DNA from 4 places in the Halotalea alkalilenta genome. Region 1 is predicted to be linked to each of the others. Evidence: predicted binding sites of a transcription regulator. Region 1 holds the regulator's gene; each other region holds the start of a gene.
What was found. The regulator sigma-54, encoded in region 1, starts transcription at its own class of promoters, with help from an activator protein. The targets are predictions, from matches to a motif close to TGGCACNNNNNTTGCTNT.
Positions count from the first base shown of each region.

Region 2: the regulator sigma-54 is predicted to act here: its motif matches at 2,842-2,859, upstream of A5892_RS14665 (nitrate reductase).
Region 3: the regulator sigma-54 is predicted to act here: its motif matches at 2,199-2,216, upstream of glnA (glutamate--ammonia ligase).
Region 4: the regulator sigma-54 is predicted to act here: its motif matches at 3,686-3,703, upstream of A5892_RS12105 (CmpA/NrtA family ABC transporter substrate-binding protein).

Region 1 covers NZ_CP015243.1:1,954,250-1,959,731, forward strand. Annotated here, with positions in the region: gene yjgA (ribosome biogenesis factor YjgA) at 1-510, opposite strand, end outside; gene pmbA (metalloprotease PmbA) at 642-1,979, shown strand; gene rapZ (RNase adapter RapZ) at 2,093-2,980, opposite strand; gene hpf (ribosome hibernation-promoting factor, HPF/YfiA family) at 3,126-3,440, opposite strand; gene A5892_RS08575 (RNA polymerase factor sigma-54) at 3,529-4,965, opposite strand; gene lptB (LPS export ABC transporter ATP-binding protein) at 5,126-5,482, opposite strand, start outside.
Region 2 covers NZ_CP015243.1:3,277,152-3,282,633, forward strand. Annotated here, with positions in the region: gene nirB (nitrite reductase large subunit NirB) at 1-1,049, opposite strand, end outside; gene A5892_RS14660 (NAD(P)/FAD-dependent oxidoreductase) at 1,046-2,305, opposite strand; gene A5892_RS14665 (nitrate reductase) at 3,079-5,482, shown strand, end outside.
Region 3 covers NZ_CP015243.1:205,973-211,454, forward strand. Annotated here, with positions in the region: gene glnL (nitrogen regulation protein NR(II)) at 1-194, opposite strand, end outside; gene glnA (glutamate--ammonia ligase) at 600-2,009, opposite strand; gene typA (translational GTPase TypA) at 2,810-4,642, shown strand; gene A5892_RS00980 (undecaprenyl-diphosphate phosphatase) at 4,965-5,482, shown strand, end outside.
Region 4 covers NZ_CP015243.1:2,705,512-2,710,993, forward strand. Annotated here, with positions in the region: gene cynS (cyanase) at 1-394, opposite strand, end outside; gene A5892_RS12095 (ABC transporter ATP-binding protein) at 391-1,416, opposite strand; gene ntrB (nitrate ABC transporter permease) at 1,427-2,266, opposite strand; gene A5892_RS12105 (CmpA/NrtA family ABC transporter substrate-binding protein) at 2,263-3,534, opposite strand; gene A5892_RS12110 (sigma 54-interacting transcriptional regulator) at 3,825-5,482, shown strand, end outside.

The DNA of each region.
Region 1 (5,482 bases):
GCGCAGCAGTTTGAACAGCTTGCGCGCGCTGGCCGGCGGTTTGTCGGCCGCGCGTTCGCGCCGGGCATTGCGGATCAGCTGGCGCAGGCTCGAGAGTTCGATCGAGGGAAAGCGCGCGAGCACTTCGTCTAGCGCTTGGTCACCTTCTTCGATCAGGCGATCGCGTAGCCCTTCGAGTTCGTGGAAGGCAAGATCGCGCGCTTGTTTCTCATCTTCGATCGCGGCGAACGCGGCCTCGATGCCTGCCAGATCTTCACTGCGCATCAGCTTGCCGACGTACTGCATATGGCGACGTCGCGCCTCGTGGGCCTTGATCCGGCCCATCTCCTCGATCGCCGCGAGCATGTCGTCGGACAGCGGCAGGCGTCCGCGCAGCGCAGGGGATAGCTCGATGATCTCGGCGCCGAGCTTTTGCAGTGCGGTCATTTCGCGCTTGCGGCTTGATTTGCTCGGTGCGGCCTCGTCGAGGGAGACGTCTTCGTCGGTGCCATGCTTCGGGGGTCTGGCCATCGTCTGGTTCTCGAACGGATGCGGCGCGACAGTATAGCAGCCTCGCTCGATCTCGTCGGCGTGGGGCTTCGATGGATCAAGACCGGGCTTGCGGGCGAGTCCCGGACGAATCGGCATTTCAGGAGAATTTCATGAGCGAGGCCTTCGATGCCAAGCAGCAGCAGCGGACTCTCGAGGCGCGGGTCGCCCTCGCGGTCGAACACGCCAAGGCCAAGGGTGCCAGCGCGTGCGAAGTGGGCGCGAGCGCGAGCCAGGGGCTGGAGGTAAGCGTACGCCTGGGCGAGGTCGATACCATGGAGCTGTCACGGGACCAGGGGATTGGCGTGACGGTCTACTTCGGCACCCGCAAGGGCAGCGCCTCCACCAGCGACGACAGCGAGACCTCGGTGCGCGAAGCGGTGGAGCGCGCCTGTGCGATCGCTCAGTTCACCGGCGAGGATCCGGCCGCGGGGCTGGCCGATCCAGACCGGCTGGCCACCGAGTTTCCTGATCTCGATCTCTATCACCCCTGGGCGCTCAGCCCGGACGAAGCGATCGCGCTGGCGAGCCGCTGCGAGCGCGCGGGGCTCGAGGTCGCGGGGATCGACAACTCCGAGGGCGCCTCGGTCTCGAGCCATGAAGGGGTCAGCGTCTACGGCAACAGCCTTGGTTTTCTCCAGGGCCAGCGTGGCAGCCGCCATGGTTTCTCGTGCGTGCTGATCGCCCGCGACCAGGTCGGAATGCAGCGCGACTATGACTATTCCAGCGCGCGTGAGGCCGGTCAGCTGCGCGATCCTGAGGAGGTGGGCCGCAGCGCGGCACAGCGTGCGCTGCGCCGACTCGGCGGCCGCAAGCTCTCCACCGGGCGCTATCCTGTGCTGTTCGTGCCCGAACTCGCCAGTGGCCTGGTGGGGCATCTGCTCCAGGGGATCGCCGGCGGGGCGCTGTATCGGCAGTCGTCTTTCCTCTGCGATGCCCTTGGCGAGACGCTTTTCCCCGCGTGGTTCTCGCTCTTCGAGCGTCCTCGCGAGATGCGCGGCAGCGCCAGCGCCAACTTCGACAGCGAAGGGGTGGCGACGCGCGAAAATAGTTTCATCGATAGCGGGCGGTTGGCGAGCTACCTGCTCTCCAGCTACAGCGCCCGGCGGCTGGGGATGAATTCCACCGGCAACGCCGGTGGTGCACGCAACCTGCGTATCAGCGCGCCGCTCGAGTCGTTCGAGGCGCTGCTGGCGAAGATGTCGCGCGGGGTGGTGGTGACCGAACTGATGGGGCAGGGGGTCAATACGGTGACGGGAGACTACTCGCGCGGCGCCGCGGGGTTCTGGGTCGAGAACGGCGAGATCCAGTATCCGGTCGAGGGTTTCACCATCGCAGGCGACCTGCGCCGGATGTTCGCCTCGCTGGTGGGGATCGGAGACGATGTCGATCGACGCGGCAACGTGCACAGCGGCAGCTGGCTGCTCGAGGAGATGATGGTGGCTGGCTAGGCATTGAGGCCGCGGTCCGGGACGCCTGCGGTGCGTCCCGGGCAAGCCGGTTCACTCACTCGCCATGTACTACGAGTCGAGGGTGCCTCGCTTTTCAGTGGGAGCGGGCGGTGTCAGCCGACAAGCGGTTCGATGGTGCGCTGCACTTTCATCTCGCGGTGGCGCAGGCGTACCGAGGGATACTGGCTGGCGAAGTGGCGGGCGAGGCGTTCCACCAGGTAGACCGAGCGGTGCTGGCCGCCGGTACAGCCAATCGCTACGGTGAAGTAGCTGCGATGGCTCGAGAGATAGGCGGGCAGCCAGCGCTCCAGCCAGTCGCGGATCTCGCTGAACATCGCTTCGACCTCTGGAGCGCGCTCGAGGAACTCGACTACCGGCTGGTCTCTCCCGGTATGGTCGCGCAGCATCGGCTCCCAGTAGGGGTTGGGCAGGCAGCGGGCATCGAACACCATGTCGGCGTCGTGGGGGACGCCGTGCTTGAAGCCGAACGACTCGAAACTCAGGGTCAGCTGGACGGTGGTATGGCAGGCGACCTGCTCGGCGATCCGTGCGCGCAGCTCGTGCACCGAAAGGTTGGAAGTATCGATCACCAGGTCGGCGAGGTCGCGGATCGGGGCGAGGAAGTGCTCCTCGGTCTCGATCGCTTCCAGGAGCGTCATGTCACTCCCACGGGTCAATGGGTGACGTCGCCGAGTGGCCGAATAGCGCTCGAGCAGCTGGCGGGAATCGGCGGTGAGATAGACCACTTGAAGATCGATCTCGCGGGCGCCGAGGAATTCGACCAGCTCGGGCAGCCGTTCGAGGGCGTTGGGAAGGTTGCGCGCGTCGATGCTGACCGCCACCCTTCGCCGCTCGGGTGAATGGGTCTCGAGCTCGTCGAGCAGCGCGACCAGGAGCATCGCGGGAAGGTTGTCAATGGCGTAGAAGCCGAGATCCTCGAGCGCTTGGAGTGCGATCGATTTTCCAGAGCCGGAGCGGCCGCTGATGATCACCACTTGCATCATGCTGCGATTCCTCGCGCTGGTTGGAGCGGATACCCGCGAAGGATGGGATTCGAATGCCGCCAGCGGTCATCTTCGCCGGCAATGGTGACGAAAACACGACACGCCCCGCGTGAGGGCGTGTCGGCAGAGAGGCGACTGGGAATCAGAGACCAGCGGTGCCGGTGCCCTGGGCGCGCGCCAGGTGCTTTTCCTTATGCTTGACCAGCTGGCGGTCGAGCTTGTCGATCATCGAATCGATCGCTGCGTACATGTCGTCCTGCTCGTCGGTGCCGTGGAGCTCTCCTCCCGAGACGTTCATCTTGCACGCTGCCTGCTTGCGTTCTTTCTCCACCGACAGGGTCACCTGTACGTTGGTGATGTTGTCGTAGTGGCGCACCAAGCGTGCCAGCTTCTGGTTTACGTAGTCGCGCAGTGCGTCGGTCAGTTCAACGTGATGACCCGTGATGTTCACCTGCATGACATGCTCCTTGGCTGCGATGGACACTTTGATTGTAGCTGTTTTGCGCTCCCGACCAAGCCTCCCGATGATGATTATTGCTTCTATTTCAGGCTAGGCGCTTGCGCTCGCTCGAAGCGGGGATTCCCATCGACTCGCGGTACTTGGCTACGGTGCGCCGGGCGACGACGATGCCGTTCTCGGCCAGCAGCGAGACCAGGCGAGCATCGGAGAGCGGGCGGCGCGCGGGCTCTTCGCTGATCAGCTTCTTGATCCGGGCGCGTATCGCCGTGCTGGCATGGGTGTCGCCCTCGCCGCCGACGTGGCTCGAGAAGAAGTACTTGAGCTCGAATACGCCGCGCGGCGTGTGGATGTACTTGTGGGTGGTCACCCGCGAGATGGTCGATTCATGCATGCCGACCGCCTCGGCGATATCGGCGAGGATCAATGGCCGCATGCCTTCCTCGCCGCGTTCGATGAAGTCGCGCTGGCGCAGCATGATCTCGCGCCCGACCTTGAGCAGGGTCTCGTTGCGGCTCGACAGGCTCTTCATCAGCCAGCGGGCCTCTTGCAGGTGCTGTTTGAGGAAGGTGTTGTCGTCGCTTTTGTCCGCCCGCCGGATCAGGTTGGCGTAATCGGCCTGGATCCGCACTCGCGGCAGCGCCTCGGGATTGAGCTCGACCTGCCAGCCGATGTGGCTGTAGTGGCGCAGGGCGAGGTCGGGGATCACGTACTCCTGGGTGCTGTTGGAAAAACGCTGGCCGGGATAGGGATCGAGCGTGCGGATCGTCGCGATCACCGCGTCCAGCTCGGCGTCGTTCAGGCCGAGGCGGCGCTTGAGCAGCTTCATGTCGCAGCCGGCCAGCGCGTCGAGGAACTGGCGTACCAGCCGGCGCGCCTGGGCGAGATGCGGCGTGCCGGCGGGCAGGGCGTCGAGCTGGAGCAACAGGCATTCCTGCAGGTCGCGGGCGAACACGCCGGTGGGCTCGAGCTGCTGGAGCTGGAACAGTACCGCTTCGACCTCGCCGGTATCGACGCTCTCAAGGCCCTGGGCGCGCAGCCCCTCGACCAGTTCGTCGAACGAGTCGCGGAGATAGCCGCTGTCGTCGAGTCCGTCGAGCAGGGTCTCGGCGATCTGGCGCTGACGGGCGTCGAGGTCGAGCAGGCCGGTCTGCCAGCTGAGCAGGTCGAACAGGGTTTCGCCCCGGGCATTGCGTTCGATGTCGACCGGCTCGCCGCCGCTGGGTCCGATCGCTCCCAGCGCGGCATCCGGGAAGGTATCGCTCCACTCGTTGTCGAGGACGAGTTCCGTGGGGATATCCGTGGCCCATTCGTCCTGGGCCTCGGGATCGCGGTGCTCCTCGTCGCTCGATTCCTGGTCGAAGAATTCCTCGTCGAGCTCGAGCATGGGATTGCTCTCGAGCGCCGTCTGGATCTCCTGGCGCAGATCCAGCGTCGACAGCTGCAGCAGCTGGATCGCTTGCTGTAGCTGTGGCGTCATCGTCAGCTGGGTGCCGACACGCAGCTGCAAGGAGGATTTCATCATCGTGGTGTCAGGGCATTCTCAATGGGATGCCTTAACGCTATACCGGCCTGACGAGGATGTGCAAGAACTAAAAGCGTTGTGGTTAGCAAGTTTCATGCCAGCTTGCTAAAACAGGGCTTTTCGTGCCTTGGGGCGGCGGCGGAGTGCCTGCCTCAAGGCATCAAAGGCGGAAGTCCTGGCCGAGATAGACGTCGCGCACATGCTGGTTGGCGAGGATCGCGCTGGCATCGCCTTCGGCGATGATCTTACCGTCGCCGACGATATAGGCATTGTCGCAGATGTCGAGCGTCTCACGCACGTTGTGGTCGGTGATCAGCACGCCGATGTTGCGGCTGCGCAGCTGGCGCACGATGCCTTTGATCTCGTTGACCGAGATCGGGTCGACCCCGGCGAATGGCTCATCGAGCAGGATGAACGCAGGCTCGGTGGCCAGGGCGCGGGCGATTTCGACGCGCCTGCGTTCGCCACCGGAGAGGCTCATGCCCTGGTTGTCGCGGATATGGCTGATGCTGAACTC
Region 2 (5,482 bases), 1.3 Mb from region 1:
GCGCCATGGGCATCGCCGATCGAGCCCACATCGACGCCGAGCAGCTTGAGCTTGGTCGACATATCGGCGCCGGTGAACAGCTCGCTCGGCTGGCCGGCGAGCCGCTCGGCGACCAGTCGCGCCATCCGGTACCCCGGCGCTACCAGGCCGAATACCCGTTCGCGCCAGGAGGCGCATTCACCGATCGCGTAGATCGCCGGGTCCGAGCTTGCGCAGTGATCGTTCACCACCACCCCGCCGCGCGCGGCGATCTCGAGCCCGCAATCACGGGCCAACGCATCCTGGGGGCGGATGCCGGCGGAGAACACCACCAGGTCGGTATCCAGCGCGCTACCGTCGGCGAAGCGCATCCGATAACGATGGCCATTCTCCCCGGCGACGATCGCCTCGGTCGCCTTGGAGAGATGCACGCCGACGCCCAGCGCCTCGATCCTGGCCGCCAGCGCAGCGCCGCCCTCGGCATCGAGTTGCACCGGCATCAGCCGGGGGGCGAACTCGACCACATGGGCCTCGAGGCCGAGGCTCTTCAGCGCATTGGCCGCCTCGAGGCCGAGCAGGCCGCCGCCGACCACTACGCCACGGCGGGCGTTGGCTGCGGCGGCGCGGATCATGTCGAGATCGTCCAGGGTGCGATAGACCAGCCGGGCGTCACCTTCGCTACCTGGAATCGCCGGCACGAAGGGATAGGATCCAGTGGCCAGCACCAGCTGGTCGAAGCGATAGCGCCCGCGCGAGGTCACCACCTCGCGTGTGGTGCGATCGATCTTCTCTACCTTCTCGCCAAGATGCAGCGCCACGCCATGGTCCGCGTACAGTCCGGCTTCGCCGAGCGCCAATGATGCAGCGTCGCGTCCAGAGAAGTATTCGGAGAGATGGACCCGGTCATAAGCCGGATGGCGCTCCTCACCGAATACTGAAATCGCGTGATGATGATGCGCGCCGAGCTCGATCAACCGCTCGACGCAGTGGTGGCCGACCATACCGTTGCCGATCACGATCAGCGACGGGCGCCGATCGGCAGGGACGATGGAAGTCTTATCCTGGTTCATGCGATCTCCTCGATCGGATCTTGATGTTGAGAAGGCCGGGCGATCGACGCGGCGTCGAACAGCCAGTCGTCACCCGGCTCGACCGGCGTCCTGGCGAGAAAGTGGTGATACCAGGCAGGCCCGAGGCGGGTGTCGTTGATCAGGTTGCCGGCACGTATCACGCCCCCGTTGAGGCACAGCGCGCGATAATCTCCACTGCCAGGGTCGAAGTAGCGCAGCCAGCGGTCGCCTGCGCATGGACAAGGGTCGCCGAAGGCGTAGAGCGCGATACCGCTGATCTTCAGCCGCGTCGCGCTGGGAAGGGGTTCGAAGCACCCAGGCTCGCCGCAGAGCACGGCGGCAAGCACCTCCACCTGCGCCCAGATCGGCTCGACCAAGCCAAAGGTGGCACCACGGTGCTCGCAACACTCGCCGAGCGCGTGAATCAGCGGATCACTGCTGACCAGGCGGTCGTCGACGCAGATACCCTGGCCACACTCGAGTCCGGCATCCCGCCCAAGCTCGAAATTCGCCTCGATCCCGGCGGCATGGATCAGGCGCTGCGCCTCGAGCCAGCGACCATCGTCGAGCTTCAGCGCCTGGAGCCGGCCACCGCGGTCGGCGCGCATTTCCGCCAGGGTGCGCTCGAGCTCGAAGGCCAGTCCTCTCGATGCGAGCCTGGCCGCCAGCTGCCTACCGCCCTCGGCGTCGAGCTGACGATTCATCGGCCAGGCGCCGCGATGCACCACGGTCACGCGCGCACCACGCTGGCGCAGCCCTTCGGCGGCCTCTAGGCCAAGCAGCCCGGCACCGACCACGCACACCGGCAGGTCCACCAGATCGTCCTCGAGCAAGGCATCGACATCGCCGAGAGTGCGAAACTCGCTCACCCCTTCGCGCGCGTCGCCGAGGACCCTTACTCGCCGGGTGCGCGAACCGGTCGCGATCACCAAGCGGTGATAATTCACCCCGGCGCCCGAGGCGGTGGTCAACCGGCGTCTGCTGCGATCGATCGCGACGACCGGGTCGCCACGGTGGAGCTCGATTCCCTCGGCGCGATACCACTCGGCTGGACGTCCCCACAGCGCGTCGCGCTCGACTTCGCCCGCGAGCAGCGGCGAGAGCAGGATCCGGTTGTAGCCCACCGCCGGCTCGGCACCGATCAGCACGATGCGCAGGCCGGTGCGCGCCTGGAACCCCTTGGCCACCAGTGCCTCGAGCAGGCGCTGGCCGGCCATACCGCCGCCAATGATCACCAGGGCCGGCCGCTCGTTCATCCCCATCACGTTCCTCCTCGCACCAAGTCGATGCCCCTGGGCGAAAAACAAAAAGGCGCCTGAAGCTCCGGAGGGAGCTTCAGGCGCCTTTGCCTGATCTGGCGGGCCCTGGATTATTCTTGTTGGCACGGGCCGCACCGAGGGTGATCGCTTGTTGTCTTTGTCTTGCGATCCCTGCTTTTAGATGATGCCGATCCCATCGAAGTCGAAGCGGATGGCGATCAGGTCGCTCACGCGACCACCGAGGCGACGACGAGGATCTTCGTTGATCGGCATCATCGTGCTTGTTCGGCCCGCATCCCTATACAAGCGATACGCCAACACCGAGAAAATATTTTAAATTCAATTTATTGAAGCACCCTGCCCCTCCCTACCTCGCCCCCAACGTCTATTCGACCACTCATCGATCTCGGCTTCACGGTGCAAACACCCCCTTCATTGCACCGTCTCGGTGCCGGGGATCACCGAGGATTTCGCGCGCGTTCCCACTCCTTACGCCCGCATGTCCTTACGCCCGCATAGGGACGAAGGAAAACTGGCCCGGTTATTGCTGCGTTTCGAGCCTAAAGCCGCCGAACGCGGCTGGCAGCCACCGCTGGACCAGGTCATCACGTCAACGCAGACGGGCCCGGGCGCCAGGGCGGACGCATCGACATCGAGCAGGAAGACCGAGCAAAGGGGCTCGTTTCGCATTCGCGAAACGAGCCCCTTTTGCGTTCGATGCCTTTTCAACCCCGCAGACGAGTAGCACTGCGCGACCAAGAGGCCACACGATGAGCGAGCACCAAAACCAAGCCGCTATGATCACCACCGCCACCACCTGCCCCTACTGCGGTGTCGGCTGCGGCGTGCTGGTCCAGCATGACCGCCAGATGCCGATCGCGGTATCCGGCGACCGCGCTCATCCAGCCAACTTCGGCCGCCTCTGCGTCAAGGGCAGCGCGCTGCACGAGACGCTCGGCGAGCACGGCCGCGTGCTTCATCCCCGCGTCGATGGCGTCGAGACTCGCTGGGACGATGCGATCGATGCCGTCGTCACCCGCCTGCGCGCGACCATCGAACGACACGGCGCTGAGTCGGTGGCGGGCTACCTCTCCGGCCAGCTGCTCACCGAGGACTACTACGTCGCCAACAAGCTGTTCAAGGGATTCATCGGCACCCCGCACCTGGATACCAACTCGCGGCTATGCATGGCCTCGGCGGTGGCTGGGCACAAACGCGCCTTCGGCGCGGATGCGGTACCCTGCTGCTACGAGGACCTCGAGCAAGCGCGGCTGCTGGTGATAGTCGGCAGCAACCTGGCTTGGAACCACCCTGTGCTGTTCCAGCGGGTGAGCGAGGCGAAGCGTCGCGATCCAGCGCTCAAGGTAGTGGTGATCGACCCCCGAATGACCGAGACCTGCGAGATCGCCGATCTGTTTCTCGGCCTGCGCACCGGCGGCGACATTCGCCTGTTCAACGGTCTGCTGGCCTATCTCTCCAGGGAGGACGGGTTGAACCGCGACTTCATCCGCACGCATACCGAAGGCTTCGAGGAGGCGCTGGCGGAAGCTCAGCGTGCCCCCGACACGGTGGCCGAGATCGCCAAGGCCTGCGGCCTGGCCCCTACATCGGTCGAGACCTTCTACCGCTGGTTCGCCCGCGAGCCCCGCGTAGTGACCCTGTTCTCCCAGGGAACCAACCAGTCCGACCGCGGCACCGACCGGGTCAACGCGATCATCAACTGCCACCTGGCCGGTGGACGGATCGGCTACCCCGGCGCAGGCCCCTTCTCGATCACCGGCCAGCCCAATGCGATGGGCGGACGAGAAGTTGGCGGGCTGGCCAACCAACTCGCCGCGCACATGGACTACCACACACCCGGCGCACTCGAGCGGGTGACACGCTTCTGGGCGACGCCGGCGCTGACGCCCCGGCTACCGTCGGCCCCAGGGCACAAAGCGGTGGCGCTGATCGAGGCGCTCGAGCGCGGAGAGATCCAGGCGCTCTGGGTGATGGCGACCAATCCGGCGGTGAGCCTGCCGGATAGCCAAAGGGTGCGCCGTGCGCTGGAGCGCTGTCCGCTGGTGATCGTCAGCGAAGCGATGGAGTCGGCGGATACCCTGGCCTACGCCGACATCGTGCTGCCGGCGAGCAGCTGGGCGGAGAAGGATGGCACGGTGACCAATTCAGAGCGGCGCATATCCCGCCAGCGCGGCATGCTGCCACCTCCCGGAGAGGCCCGCCATGACTGGCAGGCGCTCTGTGAGGTAGCGGCGGGACTGGGCTATGGAGATGCATTCGACTACCAGGCGCCGTGGCAGATCTTCGACGAACATGCCCGGCTCTCGGGCTTCGAGAACGACGACACCCACGGTCGCAGGCTCTTCGACATCTCAGCGCTCGCCGGGCTAGATGCCGCCGGCTACGACGCGCTGGCCCCGATCCAATGGCCGGTCAATGCCAGAGCACCGCACGGCACCTCGCGGCTATTCGAGGATGCTCGCTTCGCCACGCCCAACCATCGCGCCCGGCTGGTACCGATCGTCGACGAGGCTGACACGGCAGCGGATCGAGACTTCATCCTCAATACCGGCCGGATCCGCGACCAGTGGCACACCATGACGCGCACTGCCCGCTCGACGCGGTTGAATCGCCACCGCGCCGAGCCTTTCGTCGAGCTGCACCCGGACGACGCCGCGGCCTTGAAGATCCGTCAGGACGCACTGGTGCGGCTCGATAACCCACGCGGCAGCTTTCTCGGCAGGGCCCGGCTCATGCCAGGACAGCGGCGCGGAGAGCTTTTCGTGCCGATCCACTGGAACCACCACTTCACCACCGCAGGCCTTGCCAGCGCCCTGACCGAGCGCCGCTGCGACCCCATTTCAGGCCAGCCGGCGAGCAAGTCGGCGCGGGTGCGAATTATGGCGCTGCCGACCCGGTGGGAGGCGAGCGTCCTGCTCGAACGCATGCCACAGCGCAACCGGCTTGCCGCCCTCGGGATCGACTACTGGACTCAGACGCCACTGCGCCGATGCGTGCGGCTCCAACTAGCTGCCAGCGTGGCGCCCACCCGGGAGGCGCTGTTCGAAGCCCTGTTCGGCGGCGAGCCAACGCTGTGGAGCGAACCGAGCGATGGCATCCATTTTCGCGCCGCTTGGCTGGAAGCCGGGCGGCTGCGTGGGTGGCTGCGGGTCG
Region 3 (5,482 bases), 1.7 Mb from region 1:
TCGGCCATCGCCTTGAGCAGCATGGCACTGATCTGCCCTTCCTCACCGTCGAGGCACTCGAGACAGCTGTTCTCTACCCGCGCCAAGCTCAAGCCCATCATGGCCTCGGCCGCTGGATTCAACCAACGGACCCGGAGCTGGTCATCCAGCAGGACCACGGCGGTGGTCAAGTGCTCAAGCAGGCGCGGGTACATGCCTTGACTCATCCTGTCTTCCATAAAGGGAGCATTCACCTGGGTAGTGCAAGAAGCGCGCCACAGTTGCACCGCGCCCGTGACACGCGCCATTGGAGCGCATCTTCCGTTAATAGCACGCCGCGCAAGTGCACCATAACAGTGCACGCATAATCTACACCTGCCTACCACCTTTCGCCTCAGCCCGCTGCTCATCGGCACGCCCGGGGCATCGACACATTCCATGCGACCCAACCAGTCCACACCTTTGCCTGCACGCGAGAGGTGCACCAATTCAATCCGAGAGGAACAGGTGGAGATAAAAAACCCCGTCGCACGATGTCGACGGGGTTCGGTAACCATCCAATGCCATCCGCTACCCGAACTGGCGCTCGGCGCTCAGCTCAGGCAGCTGGCCAGCGGTGATCAGACGCTGTAGTAGAGCTCGTATTCCACCGGGCTCGGCACCATACGAACCGCATTGACTTCTTCCATCTTGAGTTCGATGTAAGCGTCGATCGTATCGTCGGTGAACACACCGCCAGCGGTCAGGAACTCGCGATCCTCCTGCAGCGCTTCCAACGCCTGCTCGAGGCTGGAAGCAACGGTCGGCACCAGCTTGCCTTCTTCCGGCGGCAGGTCATAGAGGTTCTTGTCCAGCGCGTCGCCAGGATGGATCTTGTTCTGGATGCCGTCGATGCCAGCCATCAGCAGCGCGGCGAAGGCCAGGTAGGGGTTGGCGGTCGGGTCGGGGAAACGAGCCTCGACGCGCTTGCCCTTCGGGCTCGAGGTGTAGGGAATACGCAGCGAAGCGGAACGGTTGCGCGCGCTGTAGGCGAGCATGACCGGCGCTTCGAAGCCCGGCACCAGGCGCTTATAGGAGTTGGTCGACGCGTTGGTGAAGGCGTTCAGCGCACGCGCGTGCTTGATCACACCGCCGATGTAATAGAGCGCGGTCTCGGACAAGCCTGCGTACTCGTCACCAGCGAACATGTTCTGCCCATCCTTCCAGAACGACTGGTGGACGTGCATGCCGGAGCCGTTGTCGCCGGCCATCGGCTTGGGCATGAAGGTCGCGGTCTTGCCATAGGCGTGAGCCACGTTGTGGATCACGTACTTCATGGTCTGAACTTCGTCGGCCTTCTTGACCAGGGTGTTGAACTTGACCCCGATCTCGTTCTGGCCAGCGTTGGCGACTTCATGGTGATGCACTTCGACTTCCTGGCCGACCGCTTCGAGCGTGGAGCACATGGCCGCGCGCAGGTCGTGGAAGGAGTCGACGGGAGGTACCGGGAAATAGCCGCCCTTGACCCGCGGACGGTGGCCGAGGTTGCCGCCTTCGAGCTTGGTAGAGTCGGTCGCCCAGGCGCCTTCCTCGGAGGTGATCTTGAAAAACGAGCCGTTCATTTCGTTTTTGAAATGGACTTCGTCGAAGATGAAGAACTCGGGCTCGGGACCGAAGAAGGCGGTATCGCCCAGGCCGGTGCTCTGCAGATAGGCTTCGGCACGCTTGGCGATGGAACGCGGGTCGCGTTCGTAGCCTTGCATGGTGGCCGGTTCGATGATGTCGCAGCGCAGCACGATGGTGGAGTCTTCGGTGAACGGATCCAGGTAGGCGGTTCCGTCTTCCGGCATAAGGATCATGTCGGACTCGTTGATGCCCTTCCAGCCGGAGATCGAGGAGCCGTCGAACATCTGACCGTTCTCGAAGAACTCTTCATCGACGCTGCGCGACGGGATGGTGACGTGCTGCTCCTTGCCCTTGGTATCGGTGAAGCGAAGGTCGACCCACTTGGCGTCGTGTTCTTCGATGAGGGCAAGTGTCTTTTCTGCCATGTTGGTCTCCAGTAGGCACAGGACTTGAAACGAAATCTTGATCGAGTACCGGGCGACCACGGGCGGGCGCCTCGGGGGAAATCACATGTCGCAGCGGGCTACATGCCCGTCGCGGCCGAACCCAGGTCGCGACGGGCGGCCTCCAGGTCGACAGAAGGCGCCTCGACGGCGCTCTGACTGTACCCTTTTGATGCATGGAGCGTGCCAGAATGATGCAGGTCTTCGAGCTCACCTCATAACCCCATGATTATTATGATTAATCATTCACTAAATAGGGTTTTTTGATACTCTCCGGGGCCAGTGGCGAGCACCTTCAACCCGTACCAGCATAGCCATCGCACCATTTTGGATCAAAAAAACCGCAAACAGCACCATGCCGGTGCTTTTGGCATCTTTCTCGCCATCGATTCCGCCTGCCCTTTAACGACCAAGCCACGGCATCCCCTTCCTTTATATGCTCGGAGAACTTGCCGACGGTGTCGGGCTGAGCGAAGTGCACCATGCGCACGCAACGGCTATCCTGTATCCCTTCCGGCGGGTACAATGCCGAGCCAGCCCCTTCCCCGCGCATCCGACGCTCCGTATATCCGCAGCAGCTCGGTGGGTGCGCTAGAACCTGTCTGAGATCATCGCGAGCCGAGGTCAGGCTTCGATCAATCCGGGGCGCACAGCCAACGAAGAATGGAATTCCCATCGGGATGAACGAGCGATTCATGGCTCGGCTTGCGTTCGATCTCCCCATGCATGACCCGGCATCGCGGATCACAGACAGGCTTTCAGCAGATTACGGACCATAATTAATGTCACAGCACGAACTCGATTCCCGGATCGCCCATATCCGGAACATCGCCATCATCGCCCACGTCGACCATGGCAAGACCACGCTGGTCGACAAGCTGCTCCAGCAGTCGGGCACTCTCGACCGCCGCACCGAGGGTCAGGAGCGGATCATGGACTCCAGCGACCAGGAAAAGGAACGCGGCATCACCATCCTGGCCAAGAACACCGCGATCCAGTGGCGCGACTATCACATCAACATCGTCGACACCCCTGGACACGCCGACTTCGGCGGCGAAGTAGAGCGGGTGATGTCGATGGTCGATTCGGTACTGCTGCTGGTCGACGCGGTCGACGGCCCGATGCCGCAGACTCGCTTCGTCACCCAGAAGGCCTTCGACCAGGGCCTCAAGCCCATCGTGGTGGTGAACAAGATCGATCGTCCCGGCGCGCGTCCCGACTGGGTCATCGACCAGATCTTCGATCTGTTCGACAACCTCGGCGCCACCGATGAACAGCTCGACTTCCCGATCATCTACTGCTCCGCGCTCAACGGCATCGCCGGCCTCGACCCGGAAGAGCTGGCCGACGACATGACGCCGATGTTCCAGGCGATCGTCGATATCGTCGAGCCACCCAAGGTCGAACTCGACGGCCCGTTCCAGATGCAGATCTCCGCGCTCGACTACTCGAGCTACGTCGGTGTCATCGGCGTCGGTCGGATCAAGCGCGGCTCGGTCAAGCCCAATCAGCAGGTCACCGTGATCGACGTCGACGGCTCTACCCGTCGCGGCAAGATCGGCCAGGTCATGACCCACCTCGGTCTCGATCGGGTGCAGACCCAGGAAGCCACCGCCGGCGATATCATCTGCATCACCGGGATCGACGAGCTCGGCATCTCCGACACCCTGTGCGACCCGGCCGCGGTCGAGGCATTGCCGCCGCTGTCCGTCGACCAGCCGACGGTGTCGATGACCTTCCAGGTCAACGATTCGCCGTTCGCCGGCCGCGACGGCAAGTTCGTCACCAGCCGCAACATCAAGGAACGGCTCGACCAGGAGCTGATCCACAACGTCGCACTGCGCGTCCAGCAGGGCGAGACGCCGGAGAAGTTCATCGTCTCCGGGCGTGGCGAACTGCACCTTTCGGTGCTGATCGAGACCATGCGTCGCGAAGGCTTCGAATTGTCGGTCGGCCGCCCCGAGGTAATCATCCGCGAGATCGACGGGGTCAAGCAGGAACCGTACGAAGAGGTGATCATCGACTGCGAAGAGCAGCACCAGGGCTCGATCATGGAAGAGCTCGGCTATCGCAAGGGCGAGATGACCAACATGAACCCGGATGGCAAGGGCCGGGTGCGTCTGGACTTCATCATCCCCGCGCGTGGGCTGATCGGCTTCCGCGGCCAGTTCCTGACCATGACCTCGGGTACCGGCATCCTCACCAGCCGCTTCGATCACTACGGCCCGCTCAAGCCGGATGCCTCGATCGAGCGCCGCAACGGCGTCCTGGTATCGATGGTCACCGGCAAGGCGCTGGCCTATGCGCTCTATACCCTCCAGGAGCGCGGCAAGCTGATCATCGACCATGGCACCGAGGTCTACGAGGGGATGCTGATCGGCATCCACAACCGTGCCAACGACCTGGTGGTCAACCCGACCAAGGGCAAGAAGCTCGACAACATGCGCGCCTCGGGCAACGACGAGAACATCGTCCTCACCCCGCCGGTACGCTTCTCGCTCGAACAGGCGATCGAGTTCCTCGACAGCGACGAGCTGGTCGAAGTGACGCCCAACCACATCCGCCTGCGCAAGAAACACCTCACCGAAAACGAGCGCAAGCGCGCCTCGAAGTGAGTCTCCGGACCGCCCGCCTTTGGCGGGCGGTTCTGGTATGAGGGCAGAGCATTTCTTCGCTTGATGCCGCGCCTGGCGAGCATGTCGCCAACCGCGCGATCGACGCCTGATTCTCGACGCTCCCGCGGGACGCACTCTGCGCGACACCATTCCTGATTGCTAGCTCCGCGTCCAAAACCTCCCCACCGCAATCGCCGTATTCCGTCGAAACACGTACAAAGGGCCAGGCAGTGTCGTGACTTTGGTCTCATCACTGTCATGAAAACGTCACAATCCCCCGACAGGATGGGGCGACCCAGGCACTCGACTGCGAGATATCGGCATGGAATGGACACACCTGATTGTTCTGGCCCTGATCCAAGGGCTCACTGAGTTCCTTCCCGTCTCATCGTCGGCCCACCTGATACTTCCCTCCCAACTGCTTGGCTGGCCCGATCAAGGACTCGCCTTCGATGTGGCCGTCCACGTCGGCACACTCGCCGCTGTGGTGCTCTACTTTCGCACCCAGCTGCGCGAGGTGGCGGTGGGCTGGACCCGCCAGTTGACCGGCCACGGCTCGAGCCCCGAAAGCCGCCTCGGCTGGTCGGTGATCGCCGCCACGTTACCGATACTGGTGGTCGGTGGACTGCTCGCCAACTGGATCGAGCTGACCATGCGCTCGATGACCGTAATCGCCCTGACCACGATCATCTTCGGACTGCTATTGTGGTGGGCCGACCGACTCGGCAAGCGCTCCCGCGAAATGCCCCAGATCGATATACGCGTCGCGCTGTTGATCGGCCTTGCCCAGGTCATCGCTCTGGTGCCCGGTACTTCCCGCTCGGGGATAACCCTCACCGC
Region 4 (5,482 bases), 750 kb from region 1:
CGCCTGCTTCGTTCGGCTCCCGCTCCATCGACAAATCGAAGTCGATCGCCGACATGATGCCGTCGCCGAACTCCTCGTGGATGTACTCCTTCATCGTGGGCCCGAAGACCATCATCGCCTCATGGAAACGGTAGAGCGTCGGGTCGGTCGGAGGCACGAGGCTCTGCTCTGCGCGATACGGTACCTCCCCGAGCATCTTCTCCTCGGCGGCGCTGAGGCCGAAGAGCTCGGCGGCCTTCCTCGCTTGCGGAGGCGGCAGGCGCATCTGGCCGAGCAAGGCGGTCATGATGTAGAGCTGCGAATAGCCACCGATCGTCTCGGCGATGCTCTTCCAGCTGAGCTCGCCGTCACGCTTTGCGTCGAGGATCTTTTCGGTCAGTTCGGTGCGTTTCACGGTGATTCGTCCTTGGTCGGGTGGGTTGAAGCCGAGTGTGATGAAGCAGCGAATTGTGAAGCGGTGCAGTCCGGTGAGCCGGGATTGCCGGGTATCGCCGCGCCGCTGGTTGGACGAACCCTCGGCACGCTGCGCGCGTTCCACTCCCGGCCTTTGCTGAGTTCGTCATCGAAGCTCGCCGAGCGGGTGACGAGGAAATCCATCAAGTGATTGCGGATGTCGTAGTAGCCAGGCAGCCGGTGAAGGTCATGCCGGATACGCTCCCGCGGCAAGGTGTTCTCGACGATCTCGGCGAATCTCGCCTGGGGACCGTTGGTCATCAGCACGATCCTGTCGGCAAGGTAGATCGCCTCGTCGACGTCATGGGTGATCATCATCGCCGTCTGGCCCGAGTCCAGGCAGATTCGCCTCACCTCGTCCTGAAGCGTCCCACGCGTCAGCGCGTCGAGGGCCGAGAACGGCTCGTCCATCAACAGCGTCTTCGGTTCCAGCGCCAGCGCACGGGCGATGCCGACGCGCTGTTTCATGCCTCCGGAGAGCTCAGCCGGGCGACGCAGCGCCGAGTTGGTCAGCCCGACCAGTTCGATGAAGCGCATCGCGTGCTCGCGCACTCGCTCTCTTGGCCACTTGGGGTGGCGAGCCCCGACGGCATAGGCCACGTTGCCGAGCACCGTCATCCAAGGCAGCAGCGCATGGCCCTGAAAGATCACCGCGCGATCCAGCGAAGGCCCGGAGATCTCCTTGCCGTCGACGATCACCACCCCCGAGGAGGGCTGATCGAGACCGGCGAGGATATTGAGCACGGTGGTCTTGCCGCAGCCGGAATGGCCGATGATGCAGACGAACTCGCCGCGGTCGATCGAAAGCCAGATATCCTCGAAGATGGTCAGCGGCGCGTCCCCCTTGCTCGGATAGCGTTTGGCGATGCCTTCGATGGAGATGAGCTTGTGGTTGGCCGACATCGGGATTTCCATTTCATCGCTGCGCTGGGTACGGGTGGGCGCTAGGGGCGGTGCGGTCATCGATTCGCCCTCATTCCCTGAAGGTGACGAGGCGAGTACAGACGGCGAGCAGGCGGTCGAGCAGCATACCGATCAAACCGATCATCAGGATCGCCACGATCACATTGACGATCGACAGGTTGTTCCACTCGTTCCAGACGAAATAGCCGATACCAGTCCCACCAACGAGCATTTCCGCCGCGACGATGACCAGCCAGGCGATGCCGATGGAGATGCGCATACCGGTGAGAATCGTCGGCGCCGCCGCCGGCAGGATCACCGTGAAGGCACGCTTCAACGGCGGGATCTCCAGGGTACGGGCGACGTTGAGCCATTCCTGGCGCACATTGGCGACACCGAAGGCCGTGTTCATCAGCATCGGCCAGAGCGAGCAGATGAAGATGACGAAGATCGCCGAAGCCGATGAGTCCTGGATCGTGTAGAGCGCAAGCGGCATCCAGGCGAGTGGCGAGATCGGCTTCATGATCTGGATGAAGGGGTTGAGCGCCTTCGAGATCAGCGACGACATGCCGATCAAGAAACCGAGCGGCACAGCGACGAGCAGCGCAAGCATAAAGCCGAGCAGCACCCGGCCCAGCGAATAAGCGAGTTGAAGACCGATCCCTTTGTCGTTCGGCCCGGCATTGTAGAAGGGATCACTGAGGTGCTCCCAGAGCTTGGCGGCAAGATCGAGCGGACCCGGCATCGCCGAGGCTCCCTCGGTGACCTGCGCGCCCATGAGGGCAGCGTATTCCGGATCGAGCCCCTCTGCCCCTGCCCCACCCCGGGTGGTCAAATGCCAGACCACCAGCAGCACGGCGAGGAGAACGACGGACAGGACGCCTGCGCGGAGATTCTCGGAAGCCTTCATGTGTCCCTCCGTCTGATCTCGAACGACTCAAGGTAACCCTCGGGATCGGCTGGATCGAACTGCTTGCCCATCACCGAGAAGGTCTTGGTCGTCTGCTCCGGCGGGGTCATCCCGGATTCGGCCATCAGCCGCTTGGCGTCGGTGGCGAGATATACCTCGCGGGCGATGCTCGCGTAGTCGACCTCACCGCGAATCTGCCCCCAGCGTTTCATCTGGGTCATGATCCAGATCGCGAAGCTCTCCCATGGGAAAGGATCGAAATCGATCCGGGCGGAATCACGCTGGACGCTGCCGAGGCCGTCGGCGTAAGTACCGGTGAGCACCTGTTCGACGACCGTGACCGGTTGGTTGAGGTAGCTGGTCGGTGCGATGGCCTCGGCGATTTCGCGGCGATTGTCGATGTTCGACGCATAGGCGGTCGCCTCGATGATCGCCCTGAGCAGCGCCGCGTAAGTGTTGGGTGCTTGGGTGGCGAACGCTCGGGTCGCCGTGAAGGCGCAGCAGGGATGACCGTCCCACAGCTCCTTCGACAGCATGTGGATGAAGCCGATGCCGTCGTAGACCGCGCGCTGGTTGACCGGATCCGGGGCGAGGAAGCCATCGATGTTGTCGGCGCGCAGGTTGGCGACCATGTCGGGGGGCGGCACGACTCGGATCGAGACATCGGTGTCCGGATTGAGGCCCGCTTCGGCAAGGTAGTAGCGCAGCAGGTAGTTATGCATCGAGTAGTCGAACGGCACGGCGAAGCGCATGCCCTTCCAGTCGGCGGGGTCGCGCCGCTGCTGGTGCTTCATCGCCAGGGTGATCGCCTGGCCGTTGATGTTCTCGATCGCCGGCACCACCATCGGGATGGAACTCGATCCGACGCCCATCGAGATCGCCAGCGGCATCGGCACCAGCATCTGCGAGGCGTCGTATTCACCGTTCAAGGTCATGTCGCGGATCACCGCCCAGCCGGCGGTCTTGATCACGCTGACGTCCAGCCCCTGGCGCTCGTAGAAGCCCATCGGATGGGCCATGATGATTGGCGTGGCGCAGGTGATCGGGATGAAACCGATGTTCAGTCGGGTCTTCTCGAGCGGGCCCGTGCCCTGCGCCAGTACTTCGGAAATCATATCCACCGGCAGCAGCTGCGCGACCGCGGCGGCAGCGGTCGAGGCGCCGACGGCCTTGAGGAAGGCGCGCCGCGAGCGATCCTGAGGGAAGAGCTTGCGTATTATCGCGCTCTCGACGATTCGGGTGATCCGCGTCTCTTCACCATCGGCCACCTTGGCGGCCTCATGCCGAAGTGCCTTTTCGTGTTCGCCCTGGCTTGCATGTCCTCCGCACGAACAAGCGCCGAGACGTGTCTTCGTCTGGAAGGGATCGTCGAAAAGGCCCATGGTCGGTCTGCTCCTGGATGGTCTCGTTGGCTTATCCAGAGCAATCGCCGTGCCATTTCACGATTAAATATTTTATGTGTAAAAAACAATATCTTATCATCTATTCCCTACACCGTGACCGCATCCATATCGTTAAGTGACGATTTTTCGGTTAGCGTCATTACGATAATTCGTTAATCTACGACGATGAACGAGACGCATCCCTCCCCCCTCTAAGCAATGCCGAACTCGCCGAGTTCGCCTCGCTCGCCATGATCGTCGTCGATCCGACGATGGACCGGGTGCGCGGTGCCAACCCCGCGGCGGCGAAGCTGCTCGGCGTCGCCCCGGACACGATAGAGGGGCTGCGCTTCAGCCGCCTCCATCCCGGGCAGGTGCCGGCGCTGATCGTCTTCTCCGAGGCGGTGCTGACGCTTGGGCGCTACTGGACACGGACGCTGACCCCGCGCCACGGCGCCGGCAAGGAGCTGTGCGTCGAGTATCGTGGCGACCGGGTGCCCGGCCCGGATGGCCACGACCTGCTGCTGATCACGATGATCGATCTGCTCGAGCAGGAGCAGCATGCCAAGGACACCGAGGCGAACCGCTTCCTGACCAGCGGTATCGCCGAGTGGCTGCGTATCGACCGGATCTTTCGTGACATCGAACGCGAGAACCAGCTGATCCTCAAAGCGGCGGGAGAAGGCATCTATGGTGTCAACGCCGAAGGCAGGACCACCTTTCTCAATCCCGCCGCCGAGGCACTGCTCGGCTGGCCGGCGGAAGACCTCGTGGGCCGCGACATGCACACCAGCGTCCATCACCATCATGCCGATGGCCGGCACTACCACAATGGCGATTGCCCGATCTACGCGGCCTTTCGCGATGGCGCCGTGCATACCGTGGCGGATGAGGTGTTCTTCCGCCGCGACGGCTCGTCGTTCCCTGTCGAGTACACCTCCACGCCGATCCGCAATCGAGGGGTGATCGTCGGGGCGGTGATCGTCTTTCGTGACGTGACGCTGCGTCGCGAGGGAGAGGAGCGGCTGAGGAACGCGTTGATTGAAGTGGATCGCCTGCGTGAGCGCCTGGAACTGGAAAACGCCTATCTCCAGGAAGAGATCCGCAACGACATCGACCAGCGCGGTATCGTCGGCCAAAGCCCCGCCATCGACGCTATCTGCCAGCAGATCGAGTTGGTCGCCCCAAGTGACGCCAGCGTGCTGATCAGCGGCGAGTCCGGTACCGGCAAGGAGCTGATCGCGCGCGCCATCCATGATGCAAGCGCGCGCAGAGACCGCCCGATGATCCGGGTCAACTGCGCCGCGGTGCCGCGCGATCTGTTCGAGAGCGAGTTCTTCGGTCACGCCAAGGGCGCCTTCACCGGCGCGCTGCGCGATCGCATCGGCCGCTTCGAACTCGCCGATGGAGGAACGCTGTTCCTCGACGAGGTGGGCGAGATCCCCCTCGAGCTCCAGGGCAAGCTGCTGCGCGTGCTCCAGGAGGGCCAGGTGGAGCGCCTCGGCGAGGCGCGAACGCGCCAGGTCGACGTACGCATCATCGCCGCGACCAACCGTGAACTCACCCGCGAGGTACGCGAAGGACGCTTCAGGGAGGATCTCTACTTTCGCCTGAACGTCTTCCCGATCCATGCGGCTCCACTGCGCGAACGGCTGGAGGACGTACCGCTGCTGGTCGCCCACTTCCTGCAGAAACCCGGGCGCAAGGGATTCCTCGACGGGCTGAGCGTCCGCGCTGTCGATATGGCACGACTGCAGAACTACGACTGGCCGGGCAATATCCGCGAATTGCAAAACGTGATCGAGCGAGCGGTGATCCTCGCCCGCGATGGCAA